Regions from separate parts of the Pseudomonas sp. CAM1A genome, predicted to be linked through region 1. Evidence: predicted binding sites of a transcription regulator. Region 1 holds the regulator's gene; the other holds the start of a gene.
What was found. Region 1 encodes sigma-54, which starts transcription at its own class of promoters, with help from an activator protein. Its sites were predicted from a motif close to ANTGGCATNNANNTTGCTNT; they were not measured.

Region 1 (3,949 bases):
GCAGTTCAAGGTGGGCGTCGGTGGCGGCTTCCGGGACCAGCAGGACAAACAGCAGGTCGACCGGGGCGCCATCGATGGCATCGTAATCGATGGGGGCGTCCAAGTGTAGCAGGGCGCTGACAGGCGCGCTGCAACCTGCCAGGCGGCAGTGGGGAATGGCGATGCCATTGCCAAAACCGGTGGAGCCCAGTTTTTCGCGAGCCCACAGGCTGTCGAAGACGTCTTGCATCTCCAGCTCGGGTACTTGCTCGGCGATCAGGTTGGCGACCTTTTCCAGGGCGCGCTTCTTACTGCCGCCCGGCACGTTCACGAGGGAACGGCCGGGGGTCAGGATGGTTTCAAGTCGGATCATGGATGAGGGGGATCAGCGGGCGGCTGCGCCTTGCAGCAGGCTTTGCTGTTTTTCCTTGTGTTTTTTCAGTTGGCGGTCGAGCTTGTCGGCCAGGGCATCGATGGCTGCATACATGTCTTGGTGTTCGGCGTTGGCAACCACCTCACCGCCGGGAATCTGGAGCGTGGCTTCGATCTTCTGCTGAAGCTTCTCGACTTTCATGATCACCGTCACGTTGGTGATCTTGTCGAAATGACCCTCCACCCGGGCGAGCTTCTCGAGCACGTAATCGCGCAGTGGTTGGGTGACTTCTACATGCTGTCCACTGATGTTGACTTGCATACAGCTTCTCCTTTGTTGCCCGTGCATAAAGAGGCAGGTGTTGCACCTGCCACTGAAACGCTGTGGCACATCCGGGGGCTACATCAGCCGCTTGCGCTCGCTCGAAGGGGCGATCCCCAATGACTCGCGATACTTGGCGACGGTGCGACGGGCTACCTGGATGCCTTGTGCCTCCAGTAAACCAGCGATCTTGCTGTCACTCAATGGCTTTTTCTGATTTTCCGCAGCCACCAGTTTCTTGATGATCGCGCGGATTGCCGTGGACGAGCATTCGCCGCCTTCGGCGGTGCTCACGTGGCTCGAGAAAAAGTATTTCAGTTCGTAGATGCCGCGCGGGGTGTGCATGTATTTCTGCGTGGTCACCCGGGAAATGGTCGATTCGTGCATGCCCACCGCCTCGGCGATGTCATGCAGGACCAGCGGCTTCATGGCCTCGTCGCCATGGTCGAGGAAGCCACGCTGGTGTTCGACGATCTGCGTCGCTACCTTCATCAGCGTTTCGTTGCGGCTCTGCAGGCTCTTGATGAACCAGCGCGCTTCCTGCAACTGGTTGCGCATGAAGGTGTTGTCGGCGCTGGTGTCGGCACGACGGACGAAACCGGCGTACTGCGGATTGACGCGCAGCTTCGGCACTGCCTCCTGGTTGAGCTCGACCAGCCAGCGCTCGCTGTCCTTGCGCACGATGACGTCGGGCACGACGTACTCGGGTTCACTGGATTCGATCTGCGAGCCTGGGCGCGGGTTGAGGCTCTGCACCAGTTCGATGATCTGGCGCAGCTCGTCTTCCTTGAGCTTCATGCGGCGCATCAGCTGGCTGTAGTCGCGGCTGCCGAGCAGGTCGATGAAGTCGGTGACCAGGCGCTGCGCCTCGTTCATCCAGGGTGTCGAGGCCGGCAGCTGGCGCAGTTGCAGCAGGAGGCATTCGCCGAGGGTGCGGGCGCCGATGCCGGCCGGCTCGAACTGCTGGATGCGGTGCAGAACCGCCTCGACCTCGTCCAGCTCGATATCCAGCTCTGGGTCGAAGCCTGCGCAGATTTCTTCGAGGGTGTCTTCCAGGTAGCCCTGGGCGTTGATGCTGTCGATCAGGGTGACGGCGATCAGGCGGTCGGTGTCGGACATCGGTGCCAGGTTGAGCTGCCACAGCAGGTGGCCTTGCAGGCTCTCGCCCACCGATGTGCGAGTGGTGAAGTCCCATTCGTCGTCATCGTTGCTCGGCAGGCTGCTGGCGCTGGTCTGGTAGATGTCTTCCCAGGCGGTGTCGACCGGCAATTCGTTGGGGATCCGCTCGGCCCACTCGCCGTCCTCGAGGTTTTCCGTGGTGCTGCTGGAGGTTTCCTGGAAACTGTTGTCCTGGGCTTCGGCGACCGGCTTGTTCTCGGCGTTGTCCGCCATGGGGTCGCTGTTGTCGAAGTCCTCGCCGTCTTCCTGACGTTCGAGCATCGGGTTGGACTCCAGCGCTTCCTGGATTTCCTGCTGGAGGTCCAGGGTGGAGAGCTGAAGCAGGCGGATGGCCTGTTGCAACTGAGGTGTCATCGTCAGTTGCTGGCCCATTTTTAGGACGAGCGATGGTTTCATGGCTGGGGCTTAATACCTTGTTGCCGGCGCGCATGCGCCATCCACTACACGTAGGGCGCTTGGGCGCCGACTTTAAGCAAGTTATATGCCTGAAATTGTAGCGTTTGCCTAGAGCACTGTAACAACTTAAGCCCCGATCAGGCGCATTCGCCAGTGCTCCGGGCAGGCCTGCGGTCAGAGTCGGAACTCGTGCCCCAGGTAAACTTCCTTGACCAACTGGTTGGCCAGGATGGTCTCGGCATCGCCTTCGGCGATCAGTTGGCCATCGTTGACGATGTAGGCTGTCTCGCAGATGTCCAGGGTCTCGCGAACGTTGTGGTCGGTGATCAGTACGCCGATGCCCTTGTTCTTGAGGTGGTGGATGATCTGCTTGATGTCGCCGACGGAAATCGGGTCGACACCGGCGAACGGCTCGTCCAGCAGGATGAACTTGGGTGCGGTGGCCAGGGCGCGGGCGATCTCGACCCGGCGACGTTCGCCACCGGACAGGCTCATGCCCAGGTTGTCGCGGATGTGGCTGATGTGGAATTCCTGCAGCAGGCTTTCCAGTTCCTTGCGCCGGCCTTCGCGGTCGAGGTCCTTGCGGGTCTCGAGGATGGCCATGATGTTGTCGGCCACCGACAGCTTGCGGAAGATCGAGGCTTCCTGCGGCAGGTAGCCGATACCGGCCTGGGCACGCCCGTGCATCGGCTGGTGGCTGACGTCGAGGCTATCGATCAGTACACGACCCTGGTCGGCCTGGACCAGGCCGACGATCATGTAGAAACAAGTGGTCTTGCCGGCGCCGTTGGGGCCGAGCAGGCCGACGATCTGGCCGCTGTCGATGGACAGGCTGACGTCGCGCACGACTTGCCTGCCCTTGTAGCTCTTGGCCAGGTGCTGGGCTTTGAGGGTTGCCATTTACTCGGCCTTTTTCTTCGGTTGAATGACCATGTCGATACGCTGACGCGGTGCAGTCACGTTGCCACCGCGCCCGGCGGTAGCCACCTGGGTCTTGGTGTTGTAGACGATCTTCTCGCCTTCGGTGGTGTTGCCTTCGTTCTCGACCTTGGCGCGGTCGGTGAGGATCACCACGTCTTTCTGCGCCTGGTACTGGATGGTCACGGCCCAGCCTTTCATCTTGTCGGGCTTGGCGGCGCTCTGCTGCTGCTCGAAGTAGGCCAGGTTGCCCACCGAGGTGACCACGTCGATATCGCCGTTGGCGGCGCGGGTCATGGTCACGGTGTTGCCTTTGATCATCATCGAGCCCTGAGTGATGATCACATCGCCTGTGTAGGTGGCGACGCCTTGCTTGTCGTCCAGGTGGGCGTTGTCCGCCTGGATGCGGATCGGCTGGTCACGGTCGTTCGGCAGGGCGAAGGCGCTCGCGCTTCCCAGTGCTACGCCCAGGCTGAGCAGAAGGGGGATGGTTTTAACGAGCCTCATACTGTCCTCTTACGTTAGAGAGCAGGTCCATCCTGCCTTCTTTCAAATACGCTTTCATTCCTTTGCCCGTAGTCGTGCCACCGGCGCCGTCGATTCTAACGGCTTGCTCGGTCTGCGCATATTGCTTCTGCGGGAACACGGTCATGCGTGTGCTGGTGATGATGGTTTCGCGTTGCTTTTCGTCGGTGCGCGCCACGCGCACCTCGTCGATCAGCTCCACCTCGGTGCCGTCCGGGTTGACCTCGGCGCGCTTGCTCTGCACATGCCAGGGGTACT
Region 2 (3,949 bases), on a different contig from region 1:
CGGCAAACAAGGTTGAGTCGCATTTATTTACTTATCCCCTCACCCTCGGAAAGGTTACGTCCTTATGACAAATCGATCATTCACACTGTGACTCGCATTCGTTAGAACTGATCTCAGGCCGCACCGCAACGGGGCGGCACTTTCAGCCCGCGACGCCGGCAGCGGGCGCAAACCGGCAGAACGATTCTGCCCGGCCTCGGAGAGGCCGACGGGACATTACAGTCAACAAGTGAGGGCAACACCCTATGAGAAGACTTAAGCGTGATCCGTTGGAAAGAGCATATTCACGTGGCTACCAGTATGGAGTCACCGGCAAATCCCGCGAACTTTGCCCCTTCAATCTACCCTCTGTACGCCAAGCCTGGATCAACGGCTGGCGCGAAGGTCGCGGCGATAACTGGGATGGCATGACCGGCACCGCTGGCATTCATAGACTCAACGAAAATCACGCCGTTGGCTGAACGAGGACACTGAATTCGAGTCACCATGCGCGCCCTATCCGGGCGGCGGGCTGCGGCCCAGGGGGTCCCTTGAGGGACCCCTTTTTTATGCTTCGAATCTTTCAACCACCGCTGCCGGTGCGGGCTTTTACTCAGTCACTGGCGCGGCATCGCCGCAATCGCATCCACCGCTTCACGAATCAACGCCGGGCCTTTGTAGATGAAGCCCGAATAGATTTGCACCAGGCTGGCCCCAGCGGCGATCTTCTCAGCCGCGTGACGCCCCTCGGTAATGCCGCCAGCGGCGATGATCGGCAGCTTGCCGCCCAGCTCGCCCGCCAGCACCTTCACCGTGTGCGTGCTCTTTTGCAGTACCGGCGCGCCCGACAGGCCGCCCGCCTCGCCACCGAACGGCAGGCCTTCGACACCTTCGCGGCCCAGGGTGGTGTTGGTGGCGATCACCGCATCCATGCCCGAATCGCGCAGCGCCGCGGCCACCAGCGCGGTCTCTTCATCGCTCATGTCCGGTGCGATCTTGATCGCCAGTGGCACGCGCTTGCCGTTGGCCGTGGCCAGCTGTTCGCGGCGCTCGGCCAGGGCATCGAGCAGTTGCTTGAGCGAGTCGCCGAACTGCAGCGAACGCAGGCCCGGGGTATTCGGCGAGCTGACGTTGACGGTGATGTAGCCGGCGTCGTTGTAGACCTTTTCCAGGCAGATCAGGTAGTCGTCCTGGGCCCGCTCGACCGGGGTGTCGAAGTTCTTGCCGATGTTGATGCCCAGTACCCCGGTGTACTTCGAAGCGCGCACACGTGCCAGCAGGTGGTCGACACCCAGGTTGTTGAAGCCCATGCGGTTGATGATGGCCGTGGCTTCAGGCAGGCGGAACAACCGCGGCTTGGGGTTGCCCGGCTGCGGGCGCGGCGTCACGGTGCCGATCTCGACGAAACCGAAACCCAGCTGGGCGAAACCGTCAATGGCCGCGCCGTTCTTGTCCAGGCCTGCGGCCAGGCCGACCGGGTTGGCGAAGTTCAAGCCCATCACTGTCACCGGCAACGCCGCCGGCTGCTTGCACAGCAGACCATTGAGCCCGAGGCGGCCACCGGCGCCAATCAGGTCCAGCGAGAGGTCGTGGGAGGTTTCCGGGGAGAGCTTGAACAGCAGCTGGCGGGCCAGGGTATACATGGGCGGGCGGACTCGCGGTGTGTGAGGGGGCGATTATAGCCAGCGCGCCGCCGGGGCGACAGGGCCATGGCACATGGGTTGCTATGTCTGCGGTATGCAGCCATCCGCGAACGCCCGAGGATTCTCGTGAACACAGCCCTCCCGACAACACCCCTGGCCTGGGTCAACGGCAGCGACGCGCCGGAAAAACCCAGCCTGGACATCGGTTTCATGGCCCTGACCGACTGCGCTTCGGTGGTGGTCGCAGCCACCCAGGGCTTCGCCCAGCCATTCGGCCTGACCCTGAACCTGCGCCGCCAGGCCTCCTGGGCCGGGCTGCGCGACAAGCTGGTCAGCGGCGAACTCGACGCCGCCCACTGCCTGTATGGGCTGGTATACGCCGTGCACCTGGGCATCGGCGGCGTACCCGCCAGCCCCCTGGCCGTGCTTATGGGCCTGAACCAGAACGCCCAGGCCATCAACCTCTCCCCCGCGCTGCAGCGCAAGGGTGTGACCAACCCCGAAGCACTGGCGCGGCTGGTGCACCAGCAAGGCGCACGACTGACCTTCGCCCAGACCTTTCCCACCGGTACCCATGCCCTGTGGCTGTACTACTGGCTGGCCAGCCAGGGTATCCACCCATTGCGTGACGTCAGCAGCGTGGTGGTGCCCCCGGCGCAGATGGCCGCCCACCTGCAGGCCGGGCGCATCGACGGCTTCTGCGTCGGCGAACCCTGGTCGGCGGACGCGCTCGTCAAGGGCCAGGGCTTCACTCTGGCCACCAGCCAGTCGATCTGGCCCGATCACCCGGAAAAGGTTCTGGCCTGCGCCCGCGGTTTCGTCGAACAGTACCCCAACAGCGCGCGGGCACTGATCCAGTCGGTACTCGCCGCCGCGCGCTTCATCGAGCAGAGTCAGGAAAACCGCCGCAGCACCGCGCAACTGCTGAGCGGCAGCACCTACCTGGACACCCCCCTCGACAGCATCGAGCCGCGCCTGCTCGGCGACTATCAGGATGGCCTCGGCCATCGCTGGCACGACCCCCATGGCCTGCGCCTGTTCGACCAAGGCCGGGCCAACCTGCCCTACCTGTCCGACGGCATGTGGTTCATGACCCAGTTCCGCCGCTGGGGGCTGCTGCGTGACGATCCGGACTACCTCGGGGTCGCCCGCCAGGTGCAACAGCTGGCCCTTTACCGCGAGGCCGCCTCGGCACTGGGCGTGCCCTGTGCCGACCCACCCCTGCGCAGCAGCCTGCTGCTCGACGGCCGCCGCTGGGACGGCAGTGACCCCCATGGCTATGCGCGCAGCTTCCCCCTGCACGCCCTGGACGCGGCGCCTGATGCCCGCGCCAGTCACTGAGGGGGCGAATATGCTGCGCATCCTGCTGATCGACGACACCGAAAAGAAAGTCGGTCGTCTCAAGGCGGCCCTGATCGAGGCCGGCTTCGAAGTGATCGAGGCCGGCAACCTGAGCATCGACCTGCCCGCCTGTGTCGAAACGGTGCACCCGGACGTGGTGCTGATCGATACCGAGTCACCTGGCCGCGATGTAATGGAGCAGGTGGTGCTGGTCAGCCGCGACCGCCCCCGCCCCATCGTGCTGTTCACCGACGAGCATGACCCCGACGTGATGCGCCAGGCGATCCAGGCCGGGGTCAGCGCCTACATCGTCGAGGGTATCCAGGCCACGCGCCTGCAGCCGATCCTCGACGTGGCCATGGCCCGCTTCGAAAGCGACCAGGCGCTGAAGGCGCAATTGCTGGCCCGCGACCAGCAACTGGCCGAGCGCAAGCGCATCGAACAAGCCAAGGGCCTGCTGATGAAAATGAAGGACTGCAACGAGGAGGCGGCCTACACCCTGATGCGCCGCCAGGCCATGAGCCGCCAGCAGAAGCTGATCCAGGTGGCGGAGCAGATTATCGCCATGGCGGAGATGCTGGGGTAGACCGGAAGACCTTGGCCCGCCTCTTGCTCATGGAACCCCGGGTAGCCAACGGCGGTTGCCCCCCAGACCCCGACAAAGACGTCGCTCCCCGCCACTCATCCGTGGACCGGGCAGCGGCGTCTTTTCGTTTCCGCCCCTGTGTTGCGCGCCCCACGAGGTGTCCGATGAATACGAGCTTCTGGAAATCCGGGCATGTGCCCACCCTGTTCGCCGCCTTCCTGTATTTCGACCTGAGTTTCATGGTCTGGTACCTGCTTGGCCCGATGGCGGTGCAGATTGCCGCCGATCTGCAACTGACTGCACAGCAACGCGGCCTGATGGTGGCCACGCCGATCCTGGCCGGTGCGCTACTGCGCTTTGCCATGGGCCTGCTGGTCGATCGCCTGTCGCCCAAGACCGC

Region 2: the regulator sigma-54 is predicted to act here: its motif matches at 1,688-1,707, upstream of ABZO33_RS26045 (CmpA/NrtA family ABC transporter substrate-binding protein).

What each region holds. Positions count from the first base shown of each region.
Region 1 covers NZ_JBFNXP010000003.1:409,348-413,296, forward strand. Annotated here, with positions in the region: gene ptsN (PTS IIA-like nitrogen regulatory protein PtsN) at 1-352, opposite strand, end outside; gene hpf (ribosome hibernation-promoting factor, HPF/YfiA family) at 365-673, opposite strand; gene ABZO33_RS10330 (RNA polymerase factor sigma-54) at 752-2,248, opposite strand; gene lptB (LPS export ABC transporter ATP-binding protein) at 2,423-3,148, opposite strand; gene lptA (lipopolysaccharide transport periplasmic protein LptA) at 3,149-3,673, opposite strand; gene lptC (LPS export ABC transporter periplasmic protein LptC) at 3,660-3,949, opposite strand, start outside.
Region 2 covers NZ_JBFNXP010000021.1:5,393-9,341, forward strand. Annotated here, with positions in the region: gene rmf (ribosome modulation factor) at 246-461, shown strand; gene ABZO33_RS26040 (quinone-dependent dihydroorotate dehydrogenase) at 597-1,622, opposite strand; gene ABZO33_RS26045 (CmpA/NrtA family ABC transporter substrate-binding protein) at 1,749-2,963, shown strand; gene ABZO33_RS26050 (ANTAR domain-containing response regulator) at 2,974-3,549, shown strand; gene ABZO33_RS26055 (nitrate/nitrite transporter) at 3,714-3,949, shown strand, end outside.